Regions from separate parts of the Caballeronia sp. GAWG1-1 genome, predicted to be linked through region 1. Evidence: predicted binding sites of a transcription regulator. Region 1 holds the regulator's gene; the other holds the start of a gene.
What was found. Region 1 encodes HrcA, which represses chaperone genes, less so after heat shock. Its sites were predicted from a motif close to TTAGCACTCNNNNNNNNNGAGTGCTAA; they were not measured.

Region 1 (10,808 bases):
ACGGTCCAGGTTGCGTGGCCTTGCAGCGTATCGAAGGTCAGACGCGGATCATCGAACGCGCCGGGAATGGTGATGGCCGCATTTTTCGTATCGATGTCGACAGCGCCTTGCGCCTCGTTGGCATCGACATGACCCCACAGATTTTCGATGCCCGGAATGCCCGCACGCGGATGGTTGTTCACGGTAAGTCCCGGCGGCGGTTCCTGCGCCTGCACGCTGATTCCCTGCAAGTCGGCCTTGAGCGTGAAGTGCAAGAGCTTGGCGTCGCCTTTTTCGTGCTGCTGCTTTACCTCTTCTTCATTGCGCGGCGCCGCGCGCTCCGTGTAGATCGAGTAGTTCGCAATCTGCCCGCGCGGATTGAAGCGCACGAGTTCGTTGAGCACGCGCGGCGGCACGGGCAGCGCCCGCACGAAGTCCGCGAGGATGCCGAGATCGACGTGATCGCCCGCGACGCGAAACATCAATCCCTTGCCAACCGATGCCGGCCGGTACGTGCCCGTGAGCGTATGCGCCGCCAGAAGACGCGCGACCGGCGTGCCGTCCGAGAGCGCGGGCTGACCGAGTTCGGCATGGATGTCGGACAGATTCAGCGTGTAGGCCGTGTCGTTCTTGTCGATGGTCCAGTCGAAGCGCGCAATCGGCAATTCGAGGCGCGGCTGCGTGGCGCGCACGCGCAGCGCGACGTTGCCGCCGTTCAGATCGCCGCCTGCCTTTTGCAACTGGCCGCGCGCGAAGTCCACCCAGATACGGTTTTCGACGCGGCCATCGTAGATCTGAAAAGGCAGCTTCACGTAGCGGCCGAGCGTCGGCAGGTCGAGCGGCCCGGTGGAAACGTAGAGACGTCCGGTCCAGTTCGCGGGCGCGCCCATCGCGGTGAACGGCTCGTGGCGAAAGTCCGCGCGCACATCGAGCGGGCCGTGCAGCACGTCGCCGTCGGCGGGTGCATCGAGTGCGAGCCGATGCCGCAAGCCGTCGTTGAGGATCGTCAGTTGCAGGCGCTTGAACGCCACTTCGGGCGCGTCGCGTTCGGCATCGCGCCAACGCAGCGTGCCGTCGCGCAGACGAATGCGGTCTTGTCCGAGCAGCCAGTTCGTGAACGCGCCAGAACCCGTGCGATGCGTGGGAACAGGCACGCCCGCCACGGTCAGTTCACCCTTGGCATTGCGCGCGACGATGACATCGGGACCATCGACGGTAAGATCGGCAAGCTTCGGCCGAAGATGCAGCAGCGAGCCCCACGCGATGCTCGCGCGCGCATGCGGCACCGCTACGCCGGGCGATCCGTCGGCGGCGTCGATACGCAGATTGTCGATCAGAAAGGTGGGTTGCGCACCCGCCATGACCGCCGTGATCCGGCCGATATGTAGCTGCGCGTGAATGCGCGAGGAGACGAGTTGCTCGATGCGCGGCCGGAACGAATCGACCTGCGGCAACACGATATAGCGCAGCGCGAGATAGATGCCCGCAACCGCGAAGTACACCACGGCTGCGAACACGAGAACGATTTTGAAGACGCGTGAAAGCACGCGCTCGGCGTTGCCGCTGGGCTGGGCTTGTCCAACTTCGGTCGGGTCGACGGATCGTCTGCTGTCGGACATGCTGCGGCTAGTCGGCGATATGGTAGTTTTGCGTGTTTGACGCTGCAATGTAACACAGGGAAAAGCGGGCAAGGCTTGGCCGCGCCGCTCTGGAAAAGTCTCTCGGAGCCGCTTCGGACAAGCCTCGCGGACCGTTGGTTCAAACCGCTTCGCTGCCGGTGTACGATCAGCTTCTGTACCAAGCAACGAGCGAGCCTACCCTTTCATGACCGACGCGAAACTCCTCAGTTCCAGCTATTCCAACTACGCGTCGCGCGCCTATTCGGCGCGTCCGGAACTAGCCTCCGATGTCGCCCAGTGGGCAAGGACGCCGATCACGCGGCAATGGATCGAAGCGCGCCTCGACGCTCATTGCGTGCCGTGCGTCGAAACCGGCACGCTCGATGAAGCCGCGCTCAAGACGGCGTTGCGCCGCTTGCGCATGGAGGTTTTCTGCACGGCGATGGAGCGCGATCTAGCGGGCACGGCGGATGTCGCCGAAGTCACCGGCGCAATGACGGATCTCGCCGAAGTAACGATCCAACGCGCCATCGCGGTACTCGCGGCCGACCTCGAAGCGCTCTTCGGCGAGCCGCGCTCACCCGAAGGCGAACGGCTTACGCTCGGCGTCGTCGGCATGGGCAAGCTTGGCGGGCGCGAACTGAACGCGTCGTCGGATATCGATCTGATCTTCGTTTATGAAGACGATGGCGAAACCGCCGGCGGCAAGCGCTCGCCGCTCTCGGTGCAGGAATTCTTCACACGGCTCGGGCGGCGCGTGATCGGCGCGCTCGCGGAGATGACGCAAGACGGCTACGTGTTTCGCGTCGACATGCGGTTGCGTCCCAACGGCGATTCGGGTCCGCTCGTGTGCAGTCTCGGCATGCTCGAAGAGTATTTCTATGTGCAAGGGCGGGAATGGGAACGCTACGCGTGGATCAAGGGGCGCGTCGTCTCGGAGACGAAGAGCGATGCCGCGCGCCGTCTCGTCAAACAACTCGAAGCCATTGCGACGCCGTTCATCTATCGGCGATACCTCGACTACGGCGTGATCGCCGCGATTCGCTCGCTGCATCTGCAGATTCGGCAGGAAGCGCGGCGGCGCGCGTCCATGCGTCCCGACAAGGCCGACGACATCAAGCTCGGACGCGGCGGTATCCGCGAGATCGAGTTCAGCGCGCAGGTTTTCCAGTTGATTCGCGGCGGACAGGCGGCGGATTTTCGCATTCGTCCGACGCTCAAGGTGCTCGAACGCGCCGCCGCGCACGGGCTGATCGCGCAGAACGTGTGCGACTCGCTCACCGACGCGTATCTGTTTTTGCGCACGGTGGAGCATCGGCTGCAGTATCGCAACGACGCGCAGACGCATGCCATGCCGGTTGCCGACGACGAGCGCGCGTTGCTCGCGTCATCGCTCGGATTTGCGAACTACGCCGCGTTGATGGACAAGCTCGATGCGCATCGCGAATTCGTCGAACAACAGTTCGATGCCATCTTCGCCGACAAGATCGGCGGTGAAAACGGCTGCGGCGTGTCGGACGATTCGGCTGCATCGTGGATCTGGAGCAGCGCGCTCGCCGACGATTCCGCACAGGAAGAACTCGCCGGCCGTCTGTCCGAACTCGGCTTCGCGGACCCGGCGCCGGTGCTCGCGCGTCTAACGGGCGTGTGGAACTCCACGCGTTACGCGAGCCTGAACGAGCACAGCCGCGAGCGCTTCGACGTGGTCGCGCAGCGCGCGCTCGAAGTCGTGCAGTCGATCGATGCCGCGCGTCGCGGCGATGTGATCGCGCGGCTTTTCGACTTGCTCGAAGCCATCGGCAAACGCGGCGCGTATCTCGCGCTTCTGACTGAATATCCGGCGGCGCTCGAACGCGTGCTGTCCGTGTTGTCCGGCTCGCGCTGGGCGGCGGGTTATCTCATTCGCCATCCGCAATTGCTGGACGAATTGCTCGATGACGAAGCCATTGCCAGCCCGTTCGACTGGGATGGGTTCAAGCGTTCGCTGCTCGCCCGGCTTGCGGCAGCGGAGGACGCGGAGCATCAGATGGACTTGCTGCGTCACGCGCATCAGGCCGAAGTGTTCCGCATCCTGCTGATCGATCTGGCGGGACATCTGTCGGTGGAACATGTGAGCGACCGTCTGTCCGAACTCGCCGATGCCGTGCTCGACGTAACCGTGCAGACGGTTTGGCGGCAGTTTTCGAAGCGGCATCGCGATACGCCGCGCTTCTCCGTCATCGCGTATGGAAAGCTCGGCGGCAAGGAACTGGGTTATGCGTCCGATCTCGATCTGATCTTTCTCTACGACGATCCCGACGATTCGAACGACAGCGCCGCCGACATTTACGCGATGTTCGCGCGCCGTCTCATCACGTGGCTCACGGCGGCGACCGGCGCGGGCACGCTGTTCGATGTGGACTTGCGTCTACGGCCGAACGGCGAATCGGGTTTGCTGGTGACGAGTCTGGAGTCGTTTCGCCGCTATCAGATACGTGAAGGCGATGCCGCGAATACCGCGTGGGTCTGGGAGCATCAGGCGCTTTCGCGCGCTCGCTACAGCGCCGCCGACGCCGAGATCGGCGCGCACTTCGAAGCCATTCGCGCGGACGTGCTGGTGATGGAGCGCGATGCGGCATTGCTTGCCCGCGAAATCGTCGCGATGCGCGAGCGTGTGGCGGCGGGGCATCCCAATCGCAGCGAATTGTTCGATCTGAAGCACGATCGCGGCGGGATGGTGGATATCGAGTTCATCGTGCAGTACTGGGTGTTGCTGCACTCGCGCGAGCATCGCGAGTTCGTGCGCAATGCGGGCAATATCACCTTGCTCAAGATCGCGGCGCAGAGCGGGTTGATCAGCGCGGACGAAGCGGAAACGATTGGCGCGGTGTACCGGCACTACCGCAAGCTGCAGCACACGCTGCGGCTCGATGGAATGGAGAAGGCGCGCGTCGCGCCGGATGCGGTAAAGGGCGAAAGGGAAGCGGTGACGGCGTTGTGGAGACGCGTGTTCTCGATTGCCGAGTAAGGTGGAAGGCGGCGCAGCGTTTTTGCGCCGCCTCGTTCGCCCGCGCCTCAAGCCGCGAGCATCTCCTTTGCATGCTTGCGTGTCGTCGCCGTGATTTCGATTCCTCCAAGCATCCGCGCCACTTCTTCGATGCGTTTCGACTTGTCGAGCGGCGTCACCGTGCTGACCGTGCCGCCGGCATCGTCGGAAGTTTTCGCCACCTGGAAATGCTGATCGCCGCGCGCCGCGACTTGCGGCAAGTGCGTGACGCACAGCACTTGCCGGTCGCGTCCGAGTTGATGCAAGTGCCGTCCGACCACTTCCGCCACGCCGCCGCCAATGCCCGTATCCACTTCGTCGAAGATCAGCGTGGGCGTCGGGCTCGCGGTGCTCGCGATCACGGCGAGCGCGAGGCTGATGCGCGCGAGTTCGCCGCCCGATGCGACCTTCGCGAGCGGCCGTAACGCGACGCCAGCGTGGCCCGCCACGCGAAACTCGATCTGTTCCAGCCCGTTTGCGCCGCCTTCCGCGAGCGGCACGAGCGCGACTTCGAAGCTGCCGCCCGCCATCGACAATTCCTGCATGCCTTCGGTGACTGCCTTCGACAAAGTCTTGGCCGCTTTCGCGCGCGCCTTCGACAGCACTTTTGCATCCGCGAGATAAGCGTCCTTCGCTTTCTCGGCGACCGCGTTGAGCGCGTCGAGGTCCGCGGCGGCATCGAGTTCCGCTAGCTGGCTGCGGCGCGCTTCATGTTCCTCGGGCAGCGCTTCGGGCTGAAGGCGGAACTTGCGCGCCGTCGAGTGAAGCTGATCCATGCGACGCTCGACCTGCGCGAGCCGGTCGGGATCGAGTTCGAGGCGCTGCGCGTAGTGCGAAAGCGAGTACGACGCTTCCTGCAACTGAATCTCGGCGGGTTCGAGCGAGGCGAGCACGTCGCTCAACGCGGGATCGATATCGGCCAGATCGCGCAGCTTCGTGATGATGGCGGCGAGTTGGGAAATCATGGCTTCGTCGGATTCGGACAATGCGGACAGCGCGCTTTGCACGCCGTCGATTAGACTTGCCGAGTGCGAGAGCCGATGATGCTCCGCGCTCACTTCCTCCCATTCGCCCGGCTGCGGCGCGAGCTTGTCGAACTCGCTCAACTGCCATGCGAGACGCTCGCGTTCCAGTTGCAGTTCGCGGTCGCGGCTTTGCGCGGCTTCTACGGCCTGCTGGGCCTCGCGATACGCACGCCACGCGCGATTCACGGTGCTCGCTGTGTCGACGAGACCGGCGTGCGTGTCGAACAGTTCGCGTTGCGCGTCGGGGCGCATCAGCAATTGATGCGCGTGCTGGCCGTGGATGTCGACGAGCATTTCGCCCACTTCGCGCAGTTGCGTGAGCGTGGCCGGAGTGCCGTTGATGAACGCGCGCGAGCGGCCGCCGGAATCGATCACGCGGCGCAACATGACGGTGTCGCTGTCTTGCGAGAGCGCGTGCTCGTCCAGCCAGCGCGCCACTTGCGCGTGCGTGGTGAATTCAGCGGTGATGTCGGCGCGCGCTTCGCCCGTGCGCACGACGCTCGCGTCGGCGCGGGCGCCGAGCGTGAGCGCGAGGGCGTCGATCAGGATGGATTTGCCTGCGCCGGTTTCACCCGAAAAAACCGTGAAGCCGGAGTCGAACTCGATATCCAGCGCGGCAACGATGACGAAGTCCCGAATGGAGAGATGACGGAGCATGGACGCTTGGAAAGGGCGTGGTGAGCGCTTCAGAGGGCGGAGTCTTGCGAGGGATGCTCGTTCCAGTGCAGCTTTTTGCGCAGCGTGGCGTACGTGCTGTAGCCGACCGGATGCAGCACCGGCACCGTGTGCCGTGAGCGCCGCACTTCGATGGCGTCGTTCAGCTCGACGGCCGTGAACGACTGCATGTCGAAGTTCACGTTGACATCGCGCCCGCCGATGAACTGAATGGTCACCTTGGAGTCGTCGGGCAGCACGATCGGACGATTCGAGAGCGAATGCGGCGCAATCGGCACGAGCACGAAGCCCTGCAACTGCGGATGAAGAATCGGCCCCGCCGACGAAAGCGCGTAGGCGGTCGAGCCAGTGGGCGTCGCGACGATCAGACCATCCGAGCGCTGGTTGTACATGAAGTGGCCATCCACCGACACGCGCAGTTCCGCCATGCCTGAAAAGCCGCTGCGATTGACCACGACATCGTTGAAGGCGAGCGCGTGATAGATGGGCTTGTCGTTGCGCACGATACGCGCTTCGAGCAGGCTGCGTTCCTCGCGCTCGAACTGTCCGGCGAGCATCTGAGGCACGATCTCGCGCATCTCGGTGAGCGGGATGTCCGTGATGAAGCCGAGCCGCCCGTGATTCACGCCGATGAGCGGCGTCTTGTACGGCGCAAGCTGGCGGCCCACGCCGAGCATGGTGCCGTCGCCGCCCAGCACGACCGCCACGTCCGCGCGCGCGCCGATTTCGGCGACCGAGAGCGCCGGGTAATCGGTCACGCCGACATCCTTCGCGGTGCCGGCCTCGAACACGACCTCGAAACCCTGCTTCGAGATCAGCTCCGCGAGCAGGCGCAGCGGCGTCTCGATGCCGGGCGTATTGGTGCGCCCGATGAGCGCGACAGTCTTGAATTGGCCAATTTCCATGCCGGCATTACACCATAGGTGGAAGGCGAAAAGAACCGTGCGCGAAGGGTGGCTGCGACGCCAGCCGATCACGCCGGGGCGCGCCCGTTGTTTATCGCTAGAATGGAGCGGACATTGAATCGCTCGACAAGCGATTCATCGCGGCGGGTACGTTCGCCGCGCCACGACACGTTAGGCTAAAATTTCCCCATGCTAGACCCACGTGCACAAACCCTCCTCAAAACGCTGATCGAGCGCTACATCGCCGAAGGTCAGCCGGTCGGTTCGCGCACGTTATCACGGCATTCCGGCCTGGAGCTGAGTCCCGCGACCATTCGCAACGTGATGTCGGACCTGGAAGACCTCGGTCTCGTCGTCAGCCCGCACACGTCGGCGGGACGCATTCCCACGCCGCGCGGCTATCGGCTCTTCGTCGACACCATGCTCACCGTGGAAGCGCCGCAAGACGAAGCCATGACCACTGCCGTCAAGACGCGCCTGCAAGGCGAGGAGCCGCAGAAGATCGTCGCGGCGGCGGCGAGCGTGCTGTCGAGTCTCTCGTCGTTCGCTGGCGTGATCCTCACGCCGCGCCGCAGTCACATGTTCAAGCAGATCGAATTCATGCGGCTGTCGGACAAGCGCATTCTGCTTATCATCGTGACGCCCGAAGGCGATGTGCAGAACCGCATGATGGCGACGCAGCGCGACTATTCGCCGTCGCAGCTCACGGAAGCCTCCAACTACATCAACGCGCATTTCGCGGGCCTGTCCTTCGACGAAGTGCGTCTGCGGCTGCGTCAGGAAATCGACGAATTGCGCGGCGACATGACCGCGCTCATGCAGGCCGCCGTGGTCGCGAGCACCGCCGAAACTGATCCGGGCGAGACCGTGCTGATTTCCGGCGAGCGCAATCTGCTCGAAGTGGCGGACCTTTCGTCCGACATGGCGCGGCTGCGCAAGCTGTTCGATTTGTTCGACCAAAAGACGAGCCTCCTGCAATTGCTGGATGTTTCGAGTCACGCGCAGGGCGTGCAGATTTTCATCGGCGGGGAATCTAATCTGGTGCCGATCGAGGAAATGAGCGTCGTGACCGCGCCGTATGAAGTCAACGGCAAGATCGTCGGCACGCTCGGCGTGATTGGACCCACGCGCATGGCCTACAACCGCGTGATTCCCATTGTCGATATCACCGCACGCCTGTTGTCCATGTCGCTCAGTTCTCAATAGCTTTTCCTTCAGCCCATCATGCCGGCCCGCGCGCCGCGCCGCCACTAGGCCGTTCGGCCAATGATGCGGCGTGAAACGCGCCGCTATAATGGGTTTCACCTTTCGACCACTTCCGGCCGCCTTGCCCTATGCGTTTCGATCTCGAGTTGCCTTCGCAGCCTAGCGCTTCGCATCGTGTCGCGGTGCTGCTGATCAATCTCGGCACGCCGGACGCGCCCACGCCGCGTGCCGTGCGCAAGTATCTGGCGCAGTTCCTGTCTGATCCGCGCGTGGTCGAGATTCCCTCCTTGCTCTGGCAGATCATTCTGCGGTTGATCATCTTGCCGTTTCGCGGGCGCGCGTCGGCAAAGAAATATGCGCAGGTCTGGATGGCGGAAGGCTCGCCCTTGCGTGTCTATACGGAGAAGCAGGTCGAGGGCTTGCGGCGCCTCTTTGCGGCAAACGACTACCACGTGCTCGTCGACTACGCGATGCGCTACGGCACGCCGGGCATCGGCGTCATGCTCAATCAGCTCAAGCTCGAAGGCGCCGAGCGCATTCTCCTGGTGCCGATGTATCCGCAGTACTCGTCTTCGACCACCGCGACCGCTTTCGACGACGCCTTTACCGCGCTCAAGCGTGTGCGCAATCAGCCCGAGATTCGCACCATTCGTCATTACGCGGATCATCCGGCGTATATATCCGCGCTTGCAGAGCAGGTGCGCGATTACTGGCGTCATCACGGCGTGCCGGATTTTGCCGCCGGCGACAAGCTCGTGCTGAGTTTTCACGGCGTCCCCAAGCGAACCATGGATCTCGGCGACCCATATCACGACCAGTGTCAGTTGACGGGCTCGCTGCTCGCCTCCGCGTTGGGGCTCACGCCGGTGGAATGCCGCGTCACGTTCCAGTCGCGCTTCGGCCGCGCGGAATGGCTGCAGCCATACACCGCGCCGACGCTCGCGGAACTCGGCGCGGCGGGTGTTGCGCGCGTGGACGTTTTTTGTCCGGGCTTCACGGCGGATTGTCTTGAGACGATCGAGGAAATCGGCATCGAGGTGCGCGACGAATTTCTGCACGCAGGCGGCAAGCAGTTTCACCGCATTCCTTGCCTGAATGCATCGCCGGCGTGGATCAAGGCGCTGGGAGAAATCGCGGCGCAGAATCTGCAAGGCTGGCCGGTGCAGGCCGTGCAGCCATTGACGGTTGCCGCCTGAACGAACGGTTATTCATGAACTACACGATTTCGACGGAACCGGGCGCGCGTCTGCGCATCGACAAATGGCTTTGGGCGGCGCGCTTCTTCAAGACGCGTTCGCTCGCGAGCGACGCGGTGGAAAAAGGCCGCGTGAAGATCGGCGGGGCGAACGTGAAGCCGTCGAAGGACGTGCGCGTCGGCGATCTCGTCGAGATCGATATCGAGCGGATCGTCTGGCAAGTGGAAGTAAAGGGCGTGTGCGACGTGCGCGGACCGGCTAGCGTGGCCCAGACGCTTTACGCGGAAACGGAAGAGGGCCGAGTGAAGCGGTTAGCCGAAGCCGAGCGGCGCAAGACGTTTCGCGAGCCGGCTGCCGGAATTCAGGGCAGGCCGACAAAGCGCGACCGGCGCATTATCGACAAACTGGCAGGTTCGGATTGAAGTAATTTTCGATGGTCGCATGAACGCCGCCGTACTCGGTGTTACGGGCGGTGACAGCGCCGGACATACATATGGTGGTCGTTCCCGCAACCAGTACCAGAGCGACCACCGCGATAGCAAAGGTCAGTTTCATGGTACCCCCGGTGAGCGGGATAACCGGTCGTGAAAACCGGAAGGAAACGGGCAAGGGCTGAGCGGTTACTGCATTCGTAGGATTAGGGTTAACGTGTTCCTGCGACGCATGTTCGAAGTGTAGGCGAACAACGCAATCGCCTCAATCTGATTTTGGCTTACTGCGACGAAACGCCCATTACGAAGTGTTTCTCGCAGTCAAATGTGGCGAATTTTGCACTTAACGCGTCACGCAGCCGACAAGCGTGGCCCGCCGTTGTCCGATGTTTGAAGCGCACGCGAAAAAAGCTAAATTTCGTCCGAAAAATCTCTTCTGGAGCCTTGAAAATCCCTCGGATGCCCCAAATTCCGCCGCTAGTGCGAAAAAGCCTGGCCTGGTTCTCGGCGGTAAGAGGACTCCCGGCCGATCGCATCCATTTCACTCACAGCAATACATTCAGCGACATGGAAAACACGCAAGAGAATCCAGCGAGCCAGAACCCCACGCCCGCAGACGAAACCGCGCGCCAGGCCGCCGACCCGACCCAAGCCGGCGCAACCGGAGCGCCGACGGGCGCCGATGCGCCGCAAGTCGCGCCGGACGCGAACGAAGCCGCGCTGGCCGAAGCGCAGGCGAAGATCGCC
Region 2 (6,114 bases), on a different contig from region 1:
TGTGCGGTGCGCTCGGTGGCGATCCGCTCGCGGTGCCGTTGCTGATCGGCCTCGGCGTGACGGAATTGTCGGTCGATCCGGTGGCGGTGCCGGGCATCAAGGCGCGCGTGCGTAATCTCGATTACCAGCTTTGCCGGCAGCGCGCGGAAGACGTGCTCGCGCTCGAATCCGCGCAGGCAGTAAGAGCGGCCAGCCTTGAAATCTGGCCGCAAGACTGACGAACGCAGTAATCCCCAAGCAGCAAAGACAAGACCTATATCTTTTGGAGAACCCCGATGGACGCTAACCCGTTTGCAAAGATGCAGCGCCTGGGCCGAGCCCTGATGCTGCCGATTGCCGTACTACCGGTAGCCGGCCTGCTATTGCGTCTAGGCCAGCCCGATGTCTTCAACATCAAGATGATCGCCGACGCGGGCGACGCCATCTTCACGAACCTGCCGCTTCTGTTCGCCATCGGTGTGGCGGTCGGTTTCGCGAAGGACAACAACGGCACGGCGGGTCTTGCCGGTGCCATCGGCTATCTCATCGAGATCGCCGTGATGAAGGACATCAACGACAAGCTCAACATGGGCGTGTTGTCGGGGATCGTCGCGGGCGTGGTCGCGGGCTATCTGTACAACCGCTACAAGGACATCAAGCTGCCGGAATATCTGGCGTTCTTCGGCGGCAAGCGTTTCGTGCCTATCGTCACGGGGGTCGCGTGTCTCGCGCTCGGCATCATATTCGGCTACATCTGGCAGCCGGTGCAGGCGGCTATCGACCTGGCCGGAACATGGCTCACCACGGCGGGCGCGCTCGGCACTTTCGTCTTCGGCGTGCTGAACCGCATTCTGCTGGTGACGGGTCTGCATCACATCATCAACTCGCTCGCGTGGTTCGTGTTCGGCTCGTTTACGCCGCCGGATGGTGGCGCGGTCGTTCATGGCGATCTGCACCGCTTCTTTGCCGGCGATAAAACCGCGGGCGGCTTCATGACGGGCTTCTTCCCGATCATGATGTTCGGCCTTCCGGCCGCGTGTCTGGCGATGTTCCACGAAGCGCCGAAAGAGCGCCGCGCGGTCGTCGGCGGCCTGCTGTTCTCGATGGCGCTCACCGCGTTCCTGACGGGCGTGACCGAGCCGATCGAATACAGCTTCATGTTCCTGGCTCCGGTGCTTTACGCGATCCATGCGGTACTTACCGGCGTGTCGCTCGCGATCTGCTCGGCGCTCGGCATTCATCTGGGCTTCACGTTCTCGGCGGGTGCGATCGACTACGTGCTGAACTACGGTCTGTCGCAACGCGGCTGGATGGCGATTCCGCTCGGGCTCGTCTACGGCGTGATCTATTACGGCCTGTTCCGCTTCTTCATCCGCAAGTTCAATATGGCGACGCCGGGCCGCGAGCCGGCCACGACCGATGCCGAAACGTCCGCCACGCCGGTTGCAGGCGGCTACGGCACGCCGCTGCCGGGTGCAGCGAACACGCGCGCCGCGAAGTACATTGCGGCGCTGGGCGGCGCGTCGAACCTGACGCTCGTCGATGCCTGCACGACGCGTCTGCGTTTGTCGGTGGCGGATACGGAGAAGGTGTCGGAAGCGCAGTTGAAGAGCATCGGCGCGCGTGGCGTGCTCAAGCGGGGCGCGACGAACGTGCAGGTGATCATCGGACCGGAGGCGGACATCATCGCCGATGAAATTCGCGGTGAACTCGAACATTCGTCGACGCGCGGAGCGACGCCGGCTTCGTCCGCTCCGGCGGCTGCTTCGGTGGCTTCTGCGAACGTTGGCGCCTTCGATCAGACTGCCGGCCCGCTCGATCCCGATCCGCTGCGCTGGCTGGCGGTGTTCGGCGGCGCGACCAATGTCGTCACGCTCGATGCCGTCGCGCAAACGCGACTGCGCGTGGTCGTGCGCGATCCTTCGGCGGTGGATCGTCAGCGCCTGTCGACGCTAGATGTCGCGTGGGTGTCGGCGGATACGTTCCACATCGTCGTGGGCGCGGCCGCGCAGCGTTACGCGGCACAACTCGCGACGCGCGTGCCGGGAAGTGGCGGCGGGGCATCGCCGTTGCCGGCTTGATGCGAGATTCGGTCTGGTTTTGATGAACGGCGCTTTCGGGCGCCGTTTTTATAGTGGGCGACGTTTAAGTCACTGCTGCCGTTACGGCACACCTCCGCCCAAAAACAAAAACCCGCTGTCCTTTCGGAACAGCGGGCTTCGAACTTACTTCAGCACCGAACTACGGTCATCGAGCTACCGCGATATCACGCGTACTCGGCCAGCGCGGAACGCATCTTCTTCATCGCGCTCGCTTCGATCTGACGGATACGCTCGGCCGATACGCCGAATTCGTCCGCCAGTTCGTGAAGCGTCATGCCGCCCGAGCCGTCGTCCTGCACTTCGAGCCAGCGCGCTTCGACAATACGGCGGCTACGCGCATCCAGCGATTCCAGCGCGGAAGCCAACCCGTCGCTTTGCAACTTGTCGAACTGACGCGCGGCGATGACATTCGTCGGCTCGCTATGCGAGTCAGCCAGATAGGCGATCGGCGCATAGGCTTCCTCGCCATCTTCGACCTGGCCTTCGAGCGCGATATCTCCGCCCGACAGACGCGTTTCCATCTCGGCGACTTCCTCGCGCTTCACGTTCAACTGGCTTGCCAGACCTTCGATTTCCTCCGGTGTGAACGCCGAAGTGCCGGTCTTGTGGCTGCGCAGGTTGAAGAACAGCTTGCGTTGCGCCTTGGTCGTCGCGACCTTCACCATGCGCCAGTTGCGCAGGATGTACTCGTGAATCTCCGCCTTGATCCAGTGCATGGCGTACGACACGAGGCGTACGTTTTGTTCCGGATCGAAGCGCTTGACGGCCTTCATCAGACCGATATTGCCTTCCTGGATCAGATCCGCGTGCGGCAGACCATAACCCAGGTAATTCCGGGCGATGGACACGACGAGGCGCAGGTGCGAAAGCACCAGTTGCCGCGCCGCATTCAAGTTGCCCTGTTCGCGAAACTCGGTGGCGTACTGACGCTCCTCTGCTTGCGAAAGCATTGGAATGCGGTTCACCGCTTGTATGTATGAATCGATGTTGCCGATCTGGCCGGTCAACATGGACGATTGTGCGTACGTCAGCGCGCCTGCCGAAGTTGCCTTGGCAGGTGCCGAGCTAAGAACATTCGGAAGGGTCATCGCATTGGACACGCTCATAAGCTCCTTATCAACAAATGCCTGTTGCCGCAAAGGCGCGGCAAGTCAGACAAGATATTAGCACTCCGCTTCAACGAGTGCTAAGTGTTAGAGGGGAAACGAATGTGAGAGTTCCCACAAAGCTATCAACTTTGTGGATTCATAGCCGAGCACTGTATCCAAATCGTACCATTATTACCGATTCGTCACGTGCGATTGAATTAGTTACCTTACTTTGGCGTAAGGAAGACAGGATATTCAAGCAAATAGGCTAATGGCAATCATTCGTGCAATTATGAGACGATGAATCTACAATGCGCGAAGCCCGCTTGGCGGCTCGACTCGTCAATCCCACAGATGGGGTGTCCATGCAGAAAAATAAAGGCCCTTGGCGTCATCTGTTGTCCCATGGCGCAATTGCCCTGTTGCTAGGAGTCACGTCGGCGGCAGCGCATGCCGACCGCTTTGGTTTGCAAATCGCGGGCGGCGTGGCCGATCGCGACATCAAAAAGGCGGATCTCGGCTTCGTATGGGACCCGAATCTGACCTGGTGGGAAATCGGCGGCTTCCACTTCACCTTGCTCGGCGAAGGTCACGTTGCCTACTGGCACTCGCAGGAAAGCAACGCAGTGCACCCGAACATCTGGGAATTCGGTGTGACGCCGGTTCTGCGCTTCGTGAAGAGTTCGGGATATATCCGGCCGTTCATTGAAGCGGGCGTCGGCGTGCGGCTTCTGTCGCATACGCGAATCACGACGGATTTCACGGTGTCGTCCGCGTTCCAGTTCGCGGATATGGTCGGCGTCGGTGCGATCTTCGGCGAGAAGCAGAACTATCAGGCGGGCTTCCGGTTTCAGCATCTGTCGAACGCCAGTATCAAAGAGCCGAATCCTGGTATAAATTTCAGCCAGCTATATCTGCAATACAACTTCTGACGGGGCGCCGGCGCATCGGTTTCTCGACACAAGGGGAACCGACAGATGCCGGCAAAATCCACGGAGGCCATTCGAGGCCTCGAGCGCGACCGCTTCCGGGCGATGGTCGACAGCGACGGCCCGGCTCTGGATGCGCTTCTGGCCGAGAACGTCAGCTACGTTCACACGAACGGCAAGCGCGAGACGAAGCGCCAGTTCATCGACGCGATCACCGCTGGTCGACGCCGCTATCGGCAGATCGAGATCCAGTCGCAGGACGTGATCGTCGCCGGCAAGGACACCTGCCTCGTCTCGGGACGGGCGCTGATCGAGATGGAATCGAAGAACGGCGCGCTGCTGTTTCCCATTGCCTATACCGCGGTTCACGTTCAGACCGACGGCCAATGGCTGCTGCTAGCCTTGCAGGCGACGCGCGTGGCGCTGGAGTAGCCGCCGCGCGCGACGTCGAGGCCTCAAGCCTCGACCGCTTCGTCTTGCCGCTCTGCCTGACGGCCCAAGGGTTTCGACCGATTCACCGCACTGACGACCGCATCCACGACAGCCAACGCCGGATTCGCGTGCACCGCGACGCCAAAGCGCAACGGCTCGTCGCCGACGCGGCAGCCTACGAAGACGGCCGTGTCGCCGCTCGCCGTTACCGCCGTTTCGAACCAGCTCACGTTTGCCGATACATCGAAACACGCCGCCACGGCTTGCGCGTAGACATCGCCGCTCGTCGCGCCTGATGCCGGCGGCACCGCGACGTTGCGCCCGAACACGGAGAGCGTCGCCGCATCGACGCGCGCGACCACGCCGCCCGCGTCGAAATATTCTTGCTTGAAGAGTGTGCAGATTGCGTCACCGGTGACTTCCTCGCCCGACATGTCCGCAAGTCTTTGCACGGCGTGGCTGAACTCGATCTGCACGCGGCGCGGCGGCGTGAAGCCGAGCCCGCGTTCGAGCAGATAAGTCGCGCCACCCTTGCCGGACTGGCTGTTCACGCGGATCACGGCGTCGTAGCTGCGACCGAGATCGGCGGGATCGATCGGCAAATACGGCACTTCCCAGACCGTGCCCGGCTGACGCTGCGCAAAACCCTTGCGGATGGCGTCCTGATGCGAGCCCGAAAACGCCGTGAAAACAAGATCGCCCGCATACGGATGACGCGGATGCACCGGCAACTGATTGCAGCGCTCGACGACGCGACGCACCGAGTCGATATCGGAGAAATCGAGGCCCGGATCGACGCCCTGCGTGTAGAGATTGAGCGCAAGCGTGACGAGATCGACGTTGCCCGTGCGCTCGCCGTTGCCGAAAAGACAACCTTCGACGCGTTCCGCGCCCGCGAGCACCGCGAGCTCCGCGGCCGCGACCGCCGTCCCGCGATCGTTATGCGGATGCACCGAAAGCACGATGCTGTCGCGATAACCGAGATTGCGGTCCATCCATTCGACCTGATCGGCGAATACGTTCGGCGTCGCGGCTTCCACGGTGGCCGGCAAATTGACGATCATCTTGTGATCGGGCGTCGGACGCCACATCTGCGCGACGGCGTCGCAGACTTCACGCGCGAACGGCAACTCCGTCATGCTGAAGGTCTCGGGCGAGTACTGGTAGGTCCAGCGCGTCTGCGGCCGTGCATCGGCGCATTCCTTGATGATGCGCGTGCCTTCCACCGCCAGCGCCTTAACTTCTTCCTGCGACTGATTGAACACGATGCGCCGGAACGACGGCGCGATCGCGTTGTACAAGTGCACGATCACCTTGCTCGCGCCCTCCGCTGCCTCGAACGTGCGCTCGATTAATTCGCGGCGCGATTGCACCAGCACTTCGATCGTCACGTCGTCCGGGATGCGCTTTTCGTCGATCAGCTTGCGCACGAAATCGAAATCCGTCTGCGATGCCGACGGAAACCCCACCTCGATTTCCTTGAAGCCCGTTGCCACCAGCATCTCGAAGAATTCGAGCTTTGCGGCGATGCTCATCGGCTCGATGAGCGACTGGTTGCCGTCGCGCAGATCGGTGCTCATCCAG

Region 2: rpoH (RNA polymerase sigma factor RpoH) is a predicted target of HrcA. The motif match lies at 3,245-3,271, and genes of this name have one in related genera.

What each region holds. Positions count from the first base shown of each region.
Region 1 covers NZ_JALQDB010000003.1:58,521-69,328, forward strand. The annotation lists gene NCT03_RS02040 (YhdP family protein) at 1-1,598, opposite strand, end outside; gene glnE (bifunctional [glutamate--ammonia ligase]-adenylyl-L-tyrosine phosphorylase/[glutamate--ammonia-ligase] adenylyltransferase) at 1,804-4,605, shown strand; gene recN (DNA repair protein RecN) at 4,653-6,305, opposite strand; gene NCT03_RS02055 (NAD kinase) at 6,335-7,228, opposite strand; gene hrcA (heat-inducible transcriptional repressor HrcA) at 7,418-8,434, shown strand; gene hemH (ferrochelatase) at 8,563-9,630, shown strand; gene NCT03_RS02070 (RNA-binding S4 domain-containing protein) at 9,645-10,052, shown strand; gene grpE (nucleotide exchange factor GrpE) at 10,629-10,808, shown strand, end outside.
Region 2 covers NZ_JALQDB010000002.1:191,306-197,419, forward strand. The annotation lists gene ptsP (phosphoenolpyruvate--protein phosphotransferase) at 1-218, shown strand, start outside; gene nagE (N-acetylglucosamine-specific PTS transporter subunit IIBC) at 276-2,060, shown strand; gene rpoH (RNA polymerase sigma factor RpoH) at 2,246-3,181, opposite strand; gene NCT03_RS01310 (acyloxyacyl hydrolase) at 3,535-4,101, shown strand; gene NCT03_RS01315 (nuclear transport factor 2 family protein) at 4,147-4,530, shown strand; gene leuA (2-isopropylmalate synthase) at 4,554-6,114, opposite strand, start outside.